Regions from separate parts of the Pseudarthrobacter sp. MOO14 genome, predicted to be linked through region 4. Evidence: riboswitches for the same ligand, from Rfam matches in the RefSeq annotation. Region 4 holds a riboswitch; each other region holds the start of a gene.
What was found. Region 4 has a riboswitch for S-adenosylmethionine ahead of AC4EEV_RS17880 (bifunctional o-acetylhomoserine/o-acetylserine sulfhydrylase). Riboswitches for the same ligand answer to the same signal wherever they lie in the genome.
Positions count from the first base shown of each region.

Region 1: another riboswitch for S-adenosylmethionine. It lies ahead of AC4EEV_RS03615 (aminotransferase class V-fold PLP-dependent enzyme); the one in region 4 lies ahead of AC4EEV_RS17880 (bifunctional o-acetylhomoserine/o-acetylserine sulfhydrylase).
Region 2: another riboswitch for S-adenosylmethionine. It lies ahead of AC4EEV_RS14105 (cobalamin-independent methionine synthase II family protein); the one in region 4 lies ahead of AC4EEV_RS17880 (bifunctional o-acetylhomoserine/o-acetylserine sulfhydrylase).
Region 3: another riboswitch for S-adenosylmethionine. It lies ahead of AC4EEV_RS09745 (DUF1737 domain-containing protein); the one in region 4 lies ahead of AC4EEV_RS17880 (bifunctional o-acetylhomoserine/o-acetylserine sulfhydrylase).

Region 1 covers NZ_CM177849.1:779,283-783,886, reverse strand. The annotation lists gene AC4EEV_RS03620 (class I SAM-dependent methyltransferase) at 1-613, opposite strand, end outside; gene AC4EEV_RS03615 (aminotransferase class V-fold PLP-dependent enzyme) at 706-2,124, opposite strand; SAM riboswitch class IV at 2,162-2,275, opposite strand; gene hisN (histidinol-phosphatase) at 2,417-3,241, opposite strand; gene rsgA (ribosome small subunit-dependent GTPase A) at 3,286-4,401, opposite strand; gene aroA (3-phosphoshikimate 1-carboxyvinyltransferase) at 4,385-4,604, opposite strand, start outside.
Region 2 covers NZ_CM177849.1:3,002,186-3,006,789, reverse strand. The annotation lists gene AC4EEV_RS14115 (adenylosuccinate synthase) at 1-552, opposite strand, end outside; gene AC4EEV_RS14110 (M14 family zinc carboxypeptidase) at 782-1,837, opposite strand; SAM riboswitch class I at 2,059-2,162, shown strand; gene AC4EEV_RS14105 (cobalamin-independent methionine synthase II family protein) at 2,175-3,383, shown strand; gene AC4EEV_RS14100 (uracil-DNA glycosylase family protein) at 3,595-4,227, shown strand; gene AC4EEV_RS14095 (DUF3151 domain-containing protein) at 4,310-4,604, opposite strand, start outside.
Region 3 covers NZ_CM177849.1:2,064,927-2,069,530, forward strand. The annotation lists gene opgC (OpgC domain-containing protein) at 1-1,892, opposite strand, end outside; SAM riboswitch class IV at 2,069-2,183, shown strand; gene AC4EEV_RS09745 (DUF1737 domain-containing protein) at 2,197-2,460, shown strand; gene AC4EEV_RS09750 (rhodanese-like domain-containing protein) at 2,457-2,867, shown strand; gene AC4EEV_RS09755 (O-succinylhomoserine sulfhydrylase) at 2,868-4,076, shown strand; gene AC4EEV_RS09760 (glutamate--cysteine ligase 2) at 4,081-4,604, opposite strand, start outside.
Region 4 covers NZ_CM177849.1:3,892,424-3,897,027, forward strand. The annotation lists gene AC4EEV_RS17875 (S8 family peptidase) at 1-1,378, opposite strand, end outside; SAM riboswitch class IV at 1,649-1,763, shown strand; gene AC4EEV_RS17880 (bifunctional o-acetylhomoserine/o-acetylserine sulfhydrylase) at 1,807-3,132, shown strand; SAM riboswitch class IV at 3,232-3,347, shown strand; gene metX (homoserine O-acetyltransferase MetX) at 3,360-4,475, shown strand; gene AC4EEV_RS17890 (alcohol dehydrogenase catalytic domain-containing protein) at 4,596-4,604, shown strand, end outside.

The DNA.
Region 1 (4,604 bases), 1.3 Mb from region 4:
TCCGGGACTTGGTGAGTTCCATCAGGTCCGTGGTGGTCACCTTGTCCTGCCAGTGCGTGACATGCCCTTCGAGCCCGGTGAATTCGGGCCCCACCACCGGCTTGTGGCCCGGGCGGTACACATCGCCGGCGTGCATGATCCTGGAGAGCCTGTGCACCCACGGCACCGAGGTATCCAGTTGGTTCCAGATGAGTCCGAGCGTTCCGTGCGGGCGCAGGACGCGGGCAAGTTCGGTGCTCGCAGGCAGCGCGTCGCACCAGTGCCAGGCCTGCGCCACGGTGACGACGTCGAAGGAGGCTTCGGCCAGCCCCGTCGCCTCCGCGGTCCCCGCCACGGCCGTGGCAGCAGGGCAGTGTGCCGCGAGTTGGGCGAGCATGTCCGTGGAAGGGTCGACGGCGGTTACCTCCAGGCCAAGCTCCAGCAGCAGGGCCGTAAACTTCCCGGTACCGGCCCCGACATCGAGTGCGTCACGGGCCTGCGCCGGGACCAGCCACCGGGCTGATTCCACGGGGTAGCCCGGCCTGACGCGCTGGTAGTGCCGTCCGCCGTCGCGGAAACTGCCGCCAAGTTCCCGCCGGCGCCCGTGATCAAGCTTGGGGCCACCCCGAACCACGCGTGGACTCCTTCAATTCCGACTGTTGATGCCCCTCGAATTTACCGCACCCCCTTTGGACATGTGCTGGGGGAGCAGGAGCGGGAGGTGCCCTAGTCGTCGATACAGGGGGCCGCACCGGCCGTGCCCGGGGTGTTGGGTGCCCAGTGCGGGTAGGTGCGGGAGTCGTTGGCGGGCACCCAACGGCCTGCGTCAACCACGTAGTCCCAGCCCAGCCCGTTGCTGCGCAGTGCGCGGATGCCGGCAAGAAGGCGTTCGGCATCCTCCAGCCGGGATCCGACGCCGAAGCTCGCCCGGAGTGATCCGTTGGGCAGGCCCAGGCGTTTCAGCAGTGGGTGGGCGCAGAAGCGTCCGTCCCGCAGGCCCACGCCGTGCTCCGCCGAGAGGTAGGCGGCCACCAGCCCGGCGTCGTAGCCTGCAACCGAGAAATTGACCACGCCGATGGTGTCCGTTTCCGGATTGGTGTCCTTGAAGATCTGGTGGACGGTGACGCCATCGATGCCCTGGAGGCCCTCCACCAGGAAGGAGCGGATGGCGGACTCGTGGGCGTGCCAGCGTTCCTGGTCCAGTTCCGCGATCACCTGGGTGGCGCGGGCCAGCGTGGCGGCTCCCAGGACGTTGGGCGATCCCCCCTCATGGCGGGCCGGGCCGGTGGCCCAGCTGACGCCGTCGAGCCTTGCTTCCTTGACGGCACCGCCCCCGGCCAGGTGCGGGACACCGGCGTCCAGCCAGTCAGCACGTCCCACCAGGACGCCTGCGCCGAACGGCGCGTAGAGCTTGTGCCCGGAGAACGCAAGGTAGTCGACGTCGTCCGTGCTGATGTCCACCCGGCGATGCGGCGCAAGCTGGGCGGCGTCCACCACGATCCGTGCGCCGTACTGGTGCGCCAGCGCGGCCAAGGCCCGGATGGGGAGGATCTCGCCGGTGACGTTGGAAGCGCCGGTGACGGCCAGCAGGCTGACCCCGCCCTGCTCAAGTTCGGTGCGGACTGCCTCCAAAGTGCCGCTGATGGTATCCGCGGCGACAATGCTGCGGTGCGGGACGCCCTGCCAGGGCAGGAGGTTGGCGTGGTGTTCGATGTCCAGGTAAAGGACATCTCCGGCGGGGCGGCCGTCCGCCAGCGGCAGGCAGCCGGCCAGCAGGTTCAGGGAGTCGGTGGTGTTGCGGGTGAAGATGACCGAATCGCCGGGGCGCCCTCCCACGAAGTCGCGGACAATGTTGCGTGCGTTTTCGTACACTGAGGTGCTGATCTGGGATGCGTAGCCGGCGCCCCGGTGGACACTCGCGTAGTACGGGAGGATCTCGTTCAGGTACGCGGACACCACTGACAGCGCCGGTGCGGAGGCGCCGTAGTCGAGGTTTGCGTAGCGGACGTGGCCGCCGGAGATCAGCGGCGCCTGGATCTCGGCGCCGGTGACCGCGGCGAGGGGCCGGCCGGCGACGGCCTGTCGCGGATCCGCCGCGGCGGCGTTGGCGGTGGCGGAAAGGGGGGAGACGGTGGCAGTTGTCACAGAGACCTCACTTGGATACAGGACTCCGGCACAGTGGAATCCGCGCTTGCCGTATCCGCTCCGGACCGGCCTGGTCGTCACCCGGGGCACCCCACCGCGAATGGAGGGTTGCCGGCCAGCAAACCGGGGTTTTGCGCTGGCACTCGTGACCTGGATAAAAGCGTAGAACATGGAATGGGCAGGACTAAAGCCGCGGCAATTGTTAAGGCTTTTGTTACGCCCTGCCGAAGAAACGGCCGCGGACGCCCCCTCAAGGAGGCGTCCGGCGTCGTATTGTTCGATTATTGTGCCGCTAGGGCGACTGCTGGAGCAGGTCGTCGAGGTCCGGGTTCAGCCGGTGCAGCACCTCTGAATGCAGGATCGAGTTCGTGGCCAGGGCATTGCCGCCGAACGGGCCATCCTCGCCTTCGAGGGACGTGAAGCGGCCGCCGGCCTCCACCACGATCGGTACCAGGGCAGCCATGTCGTACAGGTTCAGTTCGGGTTCGCAGGCGATATCCACCGAGCCTTCCGCCACCATGCAGTAGGACCAGAAGTCTCCGTACGCCCGGGTCCGCCACACGTCTTCCGTCAGGCCGAGGAAGTCGTCAAGGTTTCCGCGTTCCTTCCAGCCGCCCAGGCTGGAATAGGAGAGGGAGGCGTCGGCCAGGTTTGAGACGTTGGAAACCCGAAGCCGGGTGGCGGCGGCCAGGGACCTGCCCATGTACGCGCCCATGCCTTTGGCAGCCCACCAGCGCTTGCCCAGTGCCGGAGCGCTGACGACGCCCACCACCGGCTCGCCCTCGTCCACCAGGGCGATCAGCGTGGCCCAGACCGGGACGCCGCGGACGAAGTTCTTGGTCCCGTCGATGGGATCGATGATCCAGCGCCGCGAGCCGTGGCCGGTGCTGCCGAATTCCTCACCCAGAACGGCATCGCGGGGCCGGGAGCGGGAGAGTTGGCCTCGGATGGCCTCCTCGGCCGCCTTGTCGGCGTCGGTGACCGGCGTCAGGTCCGGCTTGGTCTCGACGTGGAGGTCCAGGGCCTTGAACCGGCTCATCGTCTGGTCGTCCACGGAGTCGGCCAGGACGTGGGCCAGGCGCAGGTCATCGTTGTAACTCGAAGCGGGTTGGATCATGGTTCCAAACTACCGTCTGCGGGCGTTTCTGCCGGGAGAACGCGTCAGTTGACGCTGCCAAGCTCCTTCGTTTCCTGTGCTTCCATCCTTGGATCGGCGCCGAGCAGCCGCCGCAGGGACGCCAGGCGGGCGGCGCCGGTAGGGCCGGCGTGTCCGCCGTCCACCCACTCGTCCAGCCCGCAGTTGACCGCCGTTGCCGTGTGCTTGCAGCCCCGCTCGCAGTTTTCGATGCCCGGGGAGAGATCCGGGAACGAGCGCAGGATCCTGTCCGGGTCCACGTGCGCCAGGCCAAAGGACCGGATCCCCGGGGTGTCGATGATCCAGCTGCCGGGCGGCGCGTCCGCGAGCCGAAGTGCCAGCGCCGACGACGACGTGTGCCGGCCGCGCCCGGTGACGGCGTTGACGCCGCCGGTGGCGCGCTCGGCGCCCGTGAGTGCGTTCACCATAGTGGATTTGCCCACCCCGGAATGCCCCAGCATCACGGTGACGGTGCCGTCGAGGTGTGCGCGGAGGGCGGCCACCGCAGCGCTGTCCAGCCGGGCGGAGAGGCCGTCGTCGGACCGCGCGTCGATCCCGGAGGCCTGTGCGTCGGCGGTCTTGCTGATGATGACGGGGAAGTCCAGGTGCGTGTAATTGGAGAGGAGCTCGGCGGGATCCTTGACGTCGGCCTTGGTCACCAGCAGGATCGGCGCGATCCCGGCGTCGTAGGCCGCCACCAGGGCGCGGTCAATGAAGCCTGTGCGGGGCTCGGGGTTGGCGGCCGCCACGACGATGACCAGCTGGTCCGCGTTGGCCACCACGGCGCGCTCCACGGGGTCGGTATCGTCGGCACTGCGGCGAAGCAGGGTGCGGCGGTCCTGAATTTTCACCAGCCGGGCCAGCGTGTCCGGGGCTCCGGAGACATCCCCCACCAGGGAGACGAAGTCGCCGGCCACCACGGGATTGCGGCGAAGCTCGCGGGCCCGCGCAGCGATGACCACCCGCTCATTGTCCGAGTCCTCACCCACCACCGCGGTGTACCGCCCACGGTCCACCGTGATGATCCGGCCGGTTACGGCGTCATCGTGGCTGGGGCGGTCTTTGGTGCGTGGCCTGGAGCCTTTCTTGCTCGGGCGGATCCTGACGTCCGATTCGTCCCAGGAATCAGTGCTCCGCGCCACTGCCGCGCCCTTCCGGTCCGGCAGCGGACGTGCCCTCCTGGGCCAGCATGCCTGCCCACAGCTGTGGGAAGTCGGGCATGGTCTTGGCTGTGGTGGCAATATCCTCCACCTGGACGCCCGGTACCGCCAGTCCCAGGATCGCCCCGGCCGTGGCCATCCGGTGGTCCGCGTAGCTGTGCACGACGCCGGCGTGCAGCCGGGCG
Region 2 (4,604 bases), 890 kb from region 4:
CTCGTCCACCACAACGCTGCGGCGGTTGTAGACCTTGACCAGGAGCTCGTTCTTCTGGCGCAGCGAGCCTTCCACCTTCTGGCGGAGGATGGATTCGTCGAAGACGTCCTGGACACGGATGCCCAGCCTGGCCACCTTGTCCATGTAGGCGGGGCCAATGCCGCGGCCGGTGGTTCCGATGGCGCGGCTGCCGAGGAAACGTTCGGTCACCTTGTCCAGCACCTGGTGGTAGGGGGCCACCAGGTGGGCGTTGGCGGACACGCGGAGCCGCGAGGTATCGGCGCCGCGGGCCTGGAGTCCGTCGATCTCCTGGAAAAGGGCTTCGAGGTTCACCACGCAGCCATTGCCGATGATGGGCACCGCGTTGGGGCTGAGAATGCCTGCGGGCAGCAGTTTGAGTTCGTACTTTTCACCGCCTACGACGACGGTGTGCCCGGCGTTGTTCCCGCCGTTGGGCTTGACGACGTAGTCAACACGGCCGCCCAGAAGGTCGGTGGCCTTGCCTTTTCCTTCGTCGCCCCACTGGGCTCCTACGATCACAATTGCTGGCATGGGATCCTCCCCCATTCGTTCGGGCTGCCCGGGTCCGGCCGCGGGGAGCGGACCTGCGCAGCGCCGTTCATGAGAATGCCCCGAACAGACCGGCCGTCGCCGGACCGCGGGGCGGCTCAGCGATGCAAGAGTTCCGGGGCTCTTACCACCCAAGTTTAGCGGATCAGGCACTTTGTCCACTCGATGGGCCCGCCGCGGCCCCGCAAGGGACTGCGGCGGGCCTGGTCCCTTACTCGTCCTCGGCTTCCCCGGCCGGCCGGGACGTCTGTACGGCGAGAGTGTCCCAGAAGGAGGTGTCGGCGTCGGCAATGGAACCGTCCGCGATCGCCGCGGCGGTGGAGGTCAGGGTGGTGACCGTCTGCTTGATCAGGTAGCCGTTGCTCCGCTGCCCCAGCGCGTAGCCGTCCAAGTAGTGGTCCGACATGCCGCGCATCTCGAAAAGCAGGGTGGCAATGCCGTATTCCACGGATATGCCGTTGCGGCTGATGGTCTCCGCACTGCCGCCCTGGTATTTGCCCAGGTGGCCCCAGCCGGTGGAGTCCACGTTGTTGAAAACCACGGCACCAAGCCGCTTGGATTTCTCGACGACGGCGGGATCGGCGTTCGGGGTGGTGGGGTACAGGATTGACCCGGACACCAGCTTGCCGTCGCGTTCAGCGCGGGTGCCCTGGTGGTGCAGGTCGATCATGTAATCGACGCGGTACTTGCGCATCACGTTGCTGTGCAGGGCCTGGGTCTCCGGCTGGACCTTGGCCACGTGGTCCCGGTTCAGGTCCACGCCCTCCGCGTTGTAACGCGTCAGGTGGCGGTCGCCTTTGGCGAGGTAGTCGTCCAAGGAAAAATTCACGTCCCCCATGGCGCCATCGGCATTGAGCATGGGCACGATCAGGATATTGACGCCGTCCAGGATGCCGGACGACTTGCCCGTGCCCAGGTGCTTGATGAACTCCATGGCGCCCTCGGTGGTGAGCTGTTCGTTGCCATGCTGCTGGGTCAGGTAGAGGATGGTGGGCTTGGCCGGGTCAGAGATGTATTTGACCAGGTGGATATCGCGGCCCTTGACCGTCTGGCCGATCACTTCCAGCTCCATGGCCGGTTGCTTGGCGTCCTGGTCCTTCAGGAAGGAGACCATCTGACTGTACGTAGCCAGCTTGCTGGTGGTGATCTGGCCGTTGCCGCCGTAGTTGGGGCCTTCGCCAACTGCGTGGGCCATCGGGGCGGACCCGGCGAAGATGGCCAGCGCCAGCGCGCCGGATACGGCAAGGGTCCTCAAAGATTTCGTCACAGTGCGTTACCTCTTTCGAGTGCATCGGGTGCGTTCAGCCGCCATGTTCCCCATTACGGCCCGTGACAGACAGCCAACCAAGCTTGACGAAAGCTGTCAATAGACTGGACAAAACCTGGGAACGGGTTGGGCTATTGCCGGGGAGCGCCACCGCCCAACACCGATCCGCCGTATTCTGAACCGCATTTGCCCACAGGCGGTTCATGGATTTAGGTAAGAGTGGACCATCCGGAGCGGCTGAGAGACCTGGCTCAATGACGCCGCAGCAACCACGGTCCGGCAGGAAAGCTGCCGGCCGAGGTGCTACTGCCAGGACCGATGGAAGGAAGATTCCAGCTTGCCCCTCAACACCGACCATATTCGCGCCACCCACGCCGGGTCCCTGCCTCGCACCGATGAACTCATCGCAGCCAACACCGCAAAGGAATCCGACGGGATCACCCCGGCGTTCCTGGAGCTCCTGGAAGACTCCGTTGTGGGCGTGGTCCAGCGCCAGAAGGACCTGGGCATCGATATCCCCAACGACGGCGAGTACGGGCATACGATGTCCAACTCCGTGGACTACGGGGCCTGGTGGAACTACTCCTTCGCCCGGCTCGGCGGCCTGGAGCCGACCACCGTGGACCGGTGGGCTGAAGCCGAAGTCCGGCGGTCGTCCCCCGGAAACGTTGTCCTGACGTCCTTCCCCGACCGGCGGGACCGGCAGGCGTTCAATGAGGCGTACAGCGATCCCTCCTCCGGGATCTTGGCGCACCGGAAGAGCGTGTCCCAACCCAAGATCGCCGGGCCCCTGACATATACCGGCCATGACCTGGTGGCCTCGGACATCAAGAACCTGAAGACCGGGCTCGCCGCGGCAGGCCTCAGCGAAGGATTCGTGGCGTCCCTCTCCCCCGGTTCCTGCGCCCGCGTCGCCAATGAGTACTACAAGAACGATGAGGAGCTCGTCTACGCCTGCGCCGATGCGATGCGCGAGGAATACAAAGCCATCATCGACGCCGGCCTGACGGTCCAGCTCGACGATCCGTCCCTGGCCGAGAGCTGGGACCAGATCAACCCGGAGCCGTCCCTGGAGGACTACCTGAAGTTCATTCAGCTGCGCGTCGAGGCCACCAACTGGGCCTTGCGGGACCTTCCGCAGGAACAGGTCCGGCTGCACGTTTGCTGGGGCTCCTGGCATGGTCCGCACACTACGGACATCCCATTCGCCGACATCATCGGCTCAGTGCTGCAGGTCAACGCCGGCGCGTACTCCTTCGAGGCGGCCAATGTCCGCCACGAGCACGAATGGCGTGTCTGGGAGGACACCACCCTTCCTGAGGGCAAAGTCATCATCCCCGGCGTCGTCTCCCACGCCACCAATGTGGTGGAGCACCCGGACCTGGTGGCGGACCGGATTGTCCGCTTCGCCAAGCTGGTGGGACGCGAGAACGTCATCGCGTCCACCGACTGCGGCCTGGGCGGCCGGGTGCATCCGCAGATCGCCTTCGCCAAGCTGGAGGCTCTTGGCGAGGGCGCCCGCCGCGCCACCAAGCGCCTCTGGTAGTCATCCGCCCCTTCCGGGAATGACCGCCGGTCCACTGCGCCATGAATCAGGTGCGCTGGACCGGCGTTTCGTTTCCCCGGGCTTGGTAAACTGGCAAAGGCCGACCCGGAATCGGCCCACCCCAACTAACCACCGTTGATGAGCTGCGCCACCGTGCGCCCATTTTCGGCGGTGGACGCAACATCAATCCCCGCAGGAGAACCAGCCCTTCATGACCGCACTGGCCCCCGAAACATTCCACGAACAGCTCATGAGCCGCCGTTACGAGCCCAGCGTTGCCGCTGTCAACGAGCTGTGCGATTCCCTGCAGGAAGCGAAGCCCGGAACCGTGGTGCCCTACGTGGACCCCATGCACGATGTTGAGGAATGCCGCATCATCAGCCTGTACTCCAATATTGGCGAGATGGACCAGTCCGGTTTCATCACTGCCGGTGACCAGGACGCCGCGACCCGCATGCTGGGCATCCAGTGGAAGCTGGGCCTGCGCCCGGAATTCGTGATGCCCTGGAACGTCCACCCGTGGCACGTCCCGGGGGAGGCCAACGGAAAATTCACCCCGGACCAGGTGCAGGCAGGTTTGAAGCCGCTGCTGAAGTTCCTCGCCCTGGTCCCCCGCGCCTCCGTGATCGTGGCGCACGGCACGGAGGCAAACCGCCTGGCCAACCTGCTGCTGAAGACCGAAGTCCCGCTGCTGTGGCGCCGCGGCCTCAAGACCTACAAGGTCCGCTCCCTGAGTGGCCGCGCCTTCGCAGGTTCTCCGGCCCGCCAGGAGGAGTTCCTCGCGGACATGCACACGGCGTACGCCGATGCCATGGCACGCACCGGCATCGCCCACCACGCCTAGGGTTTCGACGCGGCTCAACCACCGACGACGGCAGGTCACCTTCGCTGGGAAGGTGACCTGCCGTCGTCGTAATTATTCGTATCTAGCCCTCGATGGCTGCCTTCGCCGCGGGATCGGAGTCGTTCAGGAACTTCTCGATCCGCTCCGGCTCGTCCGCTTCCCCAATCGCCGACGAAGCCCTGCCCAGCGAGTAGAGCGCACGGAGGAACCCGCGGTTTGGCTCGTGCTCCCACGGGATGGGCCCGACGCCGCGCCAGCCGTTGCGGCGCAGCGCGTCCAGTCCGCGGTGGTAGCCCACCCGGGCGTACGCGTAGGAGTCGATGGTCCGGCCCTCGGTCCACGCTTCCTCAGCCAGGATCGCCCACAACAGTGAAGAC
Region 3 (4,604 bases), 1.8 Mb from region 4:
CCGGCCCCCACGGCGTACACCGCCAGCGATACCACCAGGACCCATACGGCCTTTCCGCGGTTCAAGAGGGCCAGGATCAAGGGGCTGGCCAGGAGCAGCACCACATACAGGCCCATCACGTTGAACTGCCAGGGCCCGAACTGCAACAGCAGGATGGCCGGCAGGACCTGGGGCGGCACCGGGAACTGGAACAGCGACGACATCCCGGCGTAGAGGTCGTACGTCCGGCCGGCACCGTTATGCCCGGCCCCGCCGGTCCCCTGGTCCACGAACGTGGTCAAGGCCTCGGTGTGGAAGAACGGAAGCTGCGCGACGAGGAAGACGCCGATCAGCACCGACAGCGCGGTCACATAGAGCTTCCCCGCCCGGCGGGAGGTGAGGTCCACAACCTTGCCGAAGTCTTCCTTGGCCTTCGGCCCGTAGACCATGCCCACCACCAGGCCGGAGAACAGCACGAAGAGTTCGGCACCCGATACGAAGCCCACGGCCTCCTGGGTGAGCAGCTGGAACAGCGAGACCAGGCCCAGGTGGTTGACCACCACGAAGACAATGGCCATCCCGCGCAGCAGATCCACGCGCGAGTCCCTGTTTCCCGGCTCCTGGTAGCTCCATGCGGTGGCGGCGTTGACCCGGCGGGGAATCTGCCACAGCGCCGCCAGGAGGATGGCCATCGCCACGGCCACGGTCCAGACCGCAGCCCCGGACAGGGTGTTGGCCCGGACATACGATCCGTCCGCGGCCACATCGGTGACCGGCCCGGTGACCACAGCAGAGGACTTCAGCCGGTCCAGCGCAGCTTTGGCGATGGCGGGATTTCCGGTGAGCAGCCAGTCGATGCTGGCCACGCCGGTATCCCGGGTGCTGGTGCGCTCGTCCCACACCACCGCCGCCGTCCTGGCGAAAGCCGGCGAGGTGGCGGTACCCACCACCTGGTCCCACCAGGCCGTCTTGATATCCGCCTCCGGCGGTCCGCCCGCGGCAGGGCTGTAGAACGCCGACGTCTGGAGCAGTAGCGGCTTCCTGCGGACCTCCGCGTAGGCACTGTAGAAGTTCTCGCTGCCCGCGCCGGTCAGCATCTCCTGGAGTTCACCGGCACGCGGCACGGTGTTAACGGCAGCGGCGCCGGCAGTGTCGTCATGGTAGGCAGTCAGGCCCACCCAGTCCACGGCGTCGTCCCCCGGATAGTAGGGGGCGTAGGCGGCGTCGGAGCCGTTCCAGGCGCCGTCGCCGTTGGTGTCCAGGAGGGCGAAGCCGTCACTTCCAGGCTGCGGGGCATTCCTGCTCCGGTCAAAGGGGTAGTCCTTGCCCAGGTACGGCGCCCAGACCATGGCGGCCCGGCCGCCGTCGTCCTTTTTGACCGCTGCCGCGACCGCCTTGAAGGCCTCCCGGTAGGCGGCCGGCTGCTGCCCCCAGGCCACCCAGCTCGAGTTCATGTCCGGCGCAAACCGGATCAACAGCCGGCCCTTGAACCCGGAGGCCAGGTCGCGGACCTTGCCGGCGAAGGCTTCCGCTTCGGAGGCGCCGATCTGGTCCAGCGGCACCGTGGGCTTCACGGTGAGCATGGCGTGGGCGCCCTTGGCCGAGGCCTGCTGCAGGAACCCCTCGATGTTGTTCTGGTCCGAGTCGCGGAACGGCAGGCCGATGTCGTGGCCAAACACGGCCGGGCTCGCACCCAGCCGGTCGGAGAATCCAGCGGCGGTATCCTCGCCCCATTCAAGGACGGCACCCAGCCACGGCTTGCCTTGGTCCGGTTCCGCGGAGGCCGCCTGCGCAGCACCGGCGGGCGCCAGCAGCGCCAGGAGCACGACGACGGCGGCGGCCAGGAACGCCCCGGGGGAACGGTGACGGGCACGACGACGGCCGGCCTGGTGGTGCGATGTTGCTGCTCGCATGCTGGCAAGACCCCCCGGTACTCCCACTGTGACGGCAGGGCGGCGCCCCCGGTAGAAACTTTATCGGCCCGGCCGCCCTGCCGCGTTCCCGTGACGCGGTGGTCGCGGGCTCTCAATTACGGAACATGACGACGGCGGCCGTGCGGCTTGGCGGCGCAGGTGTTACGTTTTTGGGGAGTAATGAGTACCGGTGTTAAGCCCTGACTGGCCGGTCGGCAACCCTCCTCTCGCGGCGGGGTGCCTCAGGTGAATACTTGGCATATCGACCGATTCGAGCTGCAAGCGTGAAAGAAGGAGATCCGTCGTGTCTGACGCACCCGCCCCTGACGAAAAATTGTCCTACCGCCTGATTACGGGCCCGGACGACCGCTCCTTCTGTGAGCGGATCTCGGCTGCGCTTGCGGACGGTTACGTCCTGCACGGCAGCCCGGCGGCCACTTTCAACGGCAGCAGCGTCATCGTGGCCCAGGCCGTTGTCCTCCCGGCCGCCATCGCGTCGGCTGACGCCGCGGTGGCCACGGCTGTTGACGACCTGGAAGGCGAGTTCGACGGCGAGGGCCACGCATGAGCTACGCGGGAGACCTGACGCCGCAGGAAGCGTGGGCCAAGCTGGAGCAGGGCGCCATCCTGGTGGACGTCCGCACCGAGGGCGAATGGGCCCACATTGGCATTCCGGATACCAAGGCAACGGACAACGATCCGCTCTTCATCCAGTGGACCTTCCCCGGCGGCATCCCCAACCCCGATTTCGTGAAGGACCTCAAGGAGCAGGCGCCTGAGGACCCGGGCGCTGAGCTCGTGTTCCTTTGCCGTTCGGGCCAGCGATCCATCGCCGCGGCCGTGGCGGCCACCCAGGCCGGCTTCACTTCCTACAACGTCCTGGAGGGCTTCGAGGGGGAACCTGACCGCTACGGCGAACGGACCGTCAACGGCTGGAAGAACCGCGGCCTGCCCACCAACCTCGGAAAGAACTAAGTGACTTTCAATCAAGATGCCCCCGGCTGGAGCCCCGACACCCAGGCTGTCCGCGGCGGGCTGGACCGCACCAACTTCCAGGAAACCTCAGAGGCCGTCTTCCTGAATTCCGGGTTCGTCTACGAATCCGCGGCCGCGGCCGAACGCGCCTTCACCGGCGAGGACGAGCGCTTTGTGTACTCGCGCTACGGCAACCCGTCCGTGGCCACCTTCCAGGAACGGCTCAGGCTGCTGGAAGGCACCGAGGCCTGCTTCGCGACGGCGTCGGGCATGTCCGCGGTGTTCACGGCCCTGGGCGCGCTGCTTGCAGCCGGTGACCGCGTGGTGGCCGCCCGCTCACTGTTCGGGTCATGCTTCGTGATCCTGAACGAGATCCTGCCGCGGTGGGGAGTGGAAACGGTCTTCGTCGATGGCCCGGACCTGGACCAGTGGCGCGAGGCCCTGTCCAAGCCCACCACCGCCGTCTTCTTCGAATCCCCGTCCAACCCGATGCAGGAAATCGTGGACATCGCCGCGGTGAGCGAACTGGCCCATGCCGCCGGCGCCACGGTAGTTGCGGACAATGTCTTCGCCACTCCCCTGCTGCAGCGCTGCGGGGACCTGGGCGCGGACGTCATCGTGTACTCCGGCACCAAGCACATCGACGGGCAGGGCCGGGTCCTGGGCGGTGCCATCCTGGGCACCAAGGAGTTCATCGACGGCCCGGTGAAGCAGCTGATGCGCCACACAGGTCCGGCGCTTTCGGCGTTCAACGCCTGGGTCCTGACCAAGGGCCTGGAAACCATGAGCCTGCGCGTCCGGCACTCCTCGGCCACCGCCCTGCGGCTCGCTGAATGGCTCGAGGAGCAGCCTGCCGTGAGCTGGGTGAAGTACCCGCTGCTGACATCGCACCCGCAGTATGAGCTGGCGGCGAAGCAGATGAGCGCCGGCGGCACGGTCCTCACCCTTGAGCTGGCGCCCTCGGGCGGCCGCTCCGGCAAGGAGGCGGCCTTCGCCCTGTTGGACGGGCTGCGGATCATCGACATCTCCAACAACCTGGGCGATTCGAAATCCCTGATCACCCACCCCGCCACCACCACCCACCGCGCCATGGGGCCGGAGGGGCGGGCCGCCATTGGCTTGAGCGACGGCGTGGTCCGGCTCTCCGTGGGGCTCGAGGACGCGGACGACCTCATCCGCGACCTGGAACAGGCCCTGAAGCAGATCTAAGGCGTCAGGCCTGGCGGACCCGCAGCAGTTCCGGGGTGTCTTCCACGCCGGAAAGATCCAGGGCGCCGCGCATGGTGGCGTCTACGGCGTGCCGGACCACTGCACCGAAGCCCATATCCTCGGGAGGCGGTCCGGCCAGCGCCCTGTCGCGGGCCCGGCGCTGCTCGGCGGCCCCTGTCCCGCGGGCGATGATGTGCTCCACGCCCTGCCGGGCCATGGCCAGTTCGCCCTGTTCCTGAAGGACAGGCGCCAGGTAATCCACCAGGGAACGGGCTACGTCCGCGGCCGGGGCCGGGCGGAAGTTCCCAAAGTCCAGGAGCTCGCCGCCGAGTCCCGAACTGCTGGCCTGCCAGGAGGCCATCCGCAGCAGGACAGTGGGCACCGGCGCCGGGTCCACGCCCTCGCGCCATTCCCTGCCGGCCGATTCCACCAGGGCGCGGACCAGCACGGCGATCAAGGCTGCATCCTCGGCGCGGAGGCAGACGTCCGCCACCCGCACCTCCACGGTGGGGTGGTTGCGGGAGAGCC
Region 4 (4,604 bases):
AGGTGACGGTGACGTTGACGGCGACGGCGGAGACTCCGGTGGTGGGGATGCCGCCGTGGCCGGTGACGGAGACGCGGATGGTGGCTCCGGGTGCGACGGGGCCGCTGGCTCCGCCGGTGCCGTAGCGGGTGTCCAGCTGCCGGAAGGGCGCCTGCGACGAGAATGCCCCCGGCAGGCGCGGGCTGGCAGGCACGTGCAGCAGTTTGTTTGGCGTTCCGGCGCCGGCACCGGCGATGGTTCCCGGAACAGCCGTCGACAGGACGGTGTCCGTGACCTGCGCAGGCGTGAAGAGCGGGTGCCGGGAGAGGATGAGGGCTGCCGTGCCGGCAACGTGCGGTGAGGCCATGGAGGTCCCGCTCAGCGCTGCCGTGGCCGTCGACGACGTGTTCCAGGTGGAGGTAACGGCCACCCCCGGGGCGTAAAGGTCCACGCACTGGCCGTAGTTGGAGAACGAGGCCTGGTGGTCCGAGGAGTCGCTCGCGGCCACCGTCAAGGCGGACGGGACCCGGGCGGGCGAGGACGTGCAGGCATCCGTGGCCGAATTCCCGGCCGCGACGACGACGGAAATTCCATCGTCGACGACATTCTGGACTGCGGTGTCAAGGAGGCTGCTGACCGGTCCGCCAAGGCTCATGTTCACCACGGCCGGAGTTCCTGCGGCATGGTCCCCGGCAATCCAGTCGAGTCCGGCGATGATGTCCGAGTAGTAGCCGGACCCGTCGCAGGCCAAGGTCCGCACGGGCACGATCGTGGCGGATTTGGCCACGCCGTAGACGGTTCCGGCGATGATCCCCGAAACGTGGGTGCCGTGTCCGTTGCAGTCACTTGTCCCGCCGCCGTCGGAAAGTGCCGTCCATCCCGCGGCAACCCGTCCGCCGAAATCCACGTTCGAGGCGAGAACTCCGGTGTCAACCACATAGGCGCGGACACCGAGGCCGGAAGCGTCATACGTGTAGGCGCCGGACAGTGGCAACGCCTGCTGGTCCAGCCGGTCAAGACCCCAGGGCGCGGGTTTTTCCGTGGCGGAAATCGTCGATACCGCATCGGGTTCCACGGCTGTTGCCTTGCCGGACCGCAGCAGTGCGGCGGCTTGCGCCGCCGTGGCTTTGATCGCCGCTCCGTGCAGGGCCTTGCTGAACGTGTGGTCGACGGCGACCCCCTGGGAACGAAGGTTGCGCGCCGCCGTTGGGACGTCAGTTCCCGCCGGGAACTGGACCAGGTAGCGGCCATTGGGGCTGTCGGGAGCGGACGAGGGAGCGGCGGCGGGCGCGGTGGCTGCCGCTGGCGGCGCCGAGGCTTGCACTGGTGTACCGCTTGAGCAGAAGGCGACGGCGGACAACAGTGCGGCGGCAAGGGCCAGGCGCAAAGACTGGGGCAACGGAATCGAATTCCTTTGTGCGTGGTTGGGGGGCGACGGGATAACGTCGTCCGGCTTCCACGGTATCCGGGCCAGGACGGCTGGCGGCCAAACCTCGGGCGATCCTTCGCATTATTTGTGGAACCTTGGAAAACCTCCACATCGGACTGCCATCGCGCCCGGATCCGTCCCCCGCCCGTCGGCTGAGACCCCCACGGCCCGCACACAGCGGCAAGACCATGTTCGTCACAATGCTGTCCCGGCCGGAGTGATGTTCCTACACTGGGCGCAGGTCATGAGTGCCAGCGTTAAGCCCCGGCTCGCTGGCCGGCAACCCTCCATCCGCGGTGGGGTGCCCCGGGTGAGGACCAGGCTGTCCGGCAATTGCCGGAAGCAAGCGCGGCCCGTGGTGCTCCCAGCATGCCGGGCCCATGTCATAGGAGACTGAGATGTCCAACGGATGGTCCTTCGAAACCCGCCAGATCCATGCAGGCCAGGAGCCTGACAGCGCCACCGGGGCCCGCGCCCTTCCCATCTACCAGACCACGTCCTTCGTGTTCCCGAGCGCCGAGAGCGCAGCCAACCGTTTTGCGCTGGCCGAACTGGCGCCGATCTACACCCGCATCGGCAACCCCACCCAGGACGCGGTGGAGCAGCGGATCGCCAGCCTCGAAGGTGGCCTGGCCGCTTTGCTGCTGAGCTCGGGGCAGGCCGCGGAGACCTTCGCCGTCCTGAATATCGCCGAGGCCGGGGACCACATCGTGGCCAGCCCCAGCCTGTACGGCGGCACCTACAACCTGTTCGCCCACACCCTGAAGAAGTTCGGCATCGCGGTCACCTTCGTGGAAGATCCGGACAACCTGGATCAGTGGCGGAATGCCGTTCAGCCCAACACCAAACTGTTCTTTGGCGAGGTGGTATCCAACCCGCGCCAGGACGTCCTGGACATCGAAGGCATCTCCCAGGTGGCCCACGACGCCGGCGTTCCCCTGATCGTGGACAACACCCTGTCCACGCCCTACCTGATCCGGCCGCTGGAGTGGGGTGCGGACATCGTGATCCACTCCGCCACCAAGTACCTGGGCGGTCATGGCTCGGCGATTGCCGGCGTCATCGTCGACTCCGGCAAGTTCGATTTCGGCAAGGACCCCGACCGGTTCCCCGGTTTCAACACCCCGGATCCCACCTACAACGGGCTGGTCTACGCCCGGGACCTTGGCGAGGGTGGCGCACTGGGCGCCAACCTTTCCTACATCCTCAAAGCCCGTGTCCAGTTGCTGCGCGACCTTGGCTCGGCGGTTTCGCCCTTCAACGCCTTCCTGATTTCGCAGGGCCTGGAAACGCTGAGCCTGCGGGTGGAACGGCACGTTTCCAACGCCACGGAGGTGGCGCGCTGGCTGGAGGGAAGGGACGACGTCGAATCGGTCGCCTACGCGGGGCTGCCGTCCAGCCCCTGGTACGAACGGGGCCGCAAGTACGGGCCCAAGGGGACCGGCGCCGTCGTCGCTTTCAACCTGGCCGGAGGCGCGGAGGCGGGCAAGCGCTTCGTCGACGCCCTGGAACTGCACTCGCACGTCGCCAACATCGGCGACGTCCGTTCGCTTGTCATCCACCCGGCGTCGACCACCCACAGCCAGCTCTCGCCCGAGCAGCAGGTGGTGGCCGGCGTCAATCCGGGGCTGGTCCGCTTGTCGGTTGGCTTGGAGCACATCGACGACATCCTGGCCGACCTGGAGGCCGGTTTCCGCGCGGCCAAGGGCGGCGCCGACGCCTGACCGCCAGCACGCCGGGGCGCTGCCGGCCGGCAGCGCCGGGAAGTCACAACCAGTCACACTCTTGGCCTGGACCGGGGAGTGTTTCGTACACTCGAACCAGGTCATGAGTGCCAGTGACAGCCCCGGCTTGCTGGCCGGCAACCCTCCTTCCGCGGTGGGGTGCCCCGGGTGAAGACCTGGCCTGCCGGTCAAATGACGGCAGGCAAGCGCGTAGAAGAGGTCTTGCCATGACGGTTACCGTCGCCCGTACCACCATTCCCGAACACGGAGTTGTCCGCTACGCCTCCATCGGAGGACTCGAGCTCGAAGGCGGCGGCTACCTGCCGGATGTCACCCTGGCGTACGAAACCTGGGGCACGCTGAACGCGGACGGCAGCAACGCCATCCTGATCGAGCATGCCCTGACGGGCAGCACCCACGTGACCCGGGGCGACACCGACGAAGAGGGCTGGTGGGAACAGCTGGCCGGTCCCGGGGCTCCCGTCGATACGGACAGGTTCTTCGTGGTGTCCGTCAACATTGTGGGCGGTTGCTACGGGTCCACGGGCCCGTCGTCGGCCGCTCCCGACGGAGCACCCTGGGGCTCACGCTTCCCCCTGGTCACCCTGCGGGACAGCACTGTTGCCGAGGCCCGGCTGGCGGACCAGTTGGGCATCGGGAGCTGGTACGCCGTCCTTGGGGGTTCCATGGGGGGTGCCCGCGCCCTGGAGTGGGCGGTGACCTACCCTGGCCGGGTGCAGCGCTGCGCCGTCATCTCGGTCGGCGCTGCCAGCACGGCTGAACAGATCGCTTTCGCCCAGGCCCAGACCCTGGCCATCCGCCAGGATCCGAACTTCAACGGCGGCGACTACTACGGCGGACCGTGTCCGGAAGACGGACTGGCCCTGGCACGGCGGATCGCCCACATCACGTACCGGTCCGCCGCGGAACTGGAAGGGCGCTTCGGCCGGGAACCCCAGGCTCCCGAGTCGCCCCTGCACGGCGGACTGCTGGCAAACCGCGGACGCTACCAAGTGGAAAGCTATCTGGACCACCAGGGCAGGAAGCTCGTCCGCCGGTTCGACGCCAACAGCTATATCGCCCTCACCGAGGCGTTGATGAGCCACGATGTCTGCCGTGGCCGCGGGCCGCTGGCCGAGACCCTGGCATCCGCCACCGCCCGGTTCTTCGTTGCCGCCGTGGACTCCGACCGGCTCTACTTCCCGTCCCAGTCCCGCGAATTGGCCCAGGCCCTGCCGGGTGAGGTTGACGTGCATATGATCTCGGCACCGATAGGCCATGACGGCTTCCTGACCGAGATCGGACAGCTGGGGAACCAGCTCCGGACGACGTTCCTGGCCTAGCTGTGCCCGTCCCGGCAGCGGCCGGCTGCTGCCCTGCGGTGCTTCCGGTGCACGCTGCCGGTGGACGCCGCGGTGCCACAGTGCGGCAGGCCCGGGGTGGAAGTACGGCATGATCGTGTCATGAAGGCA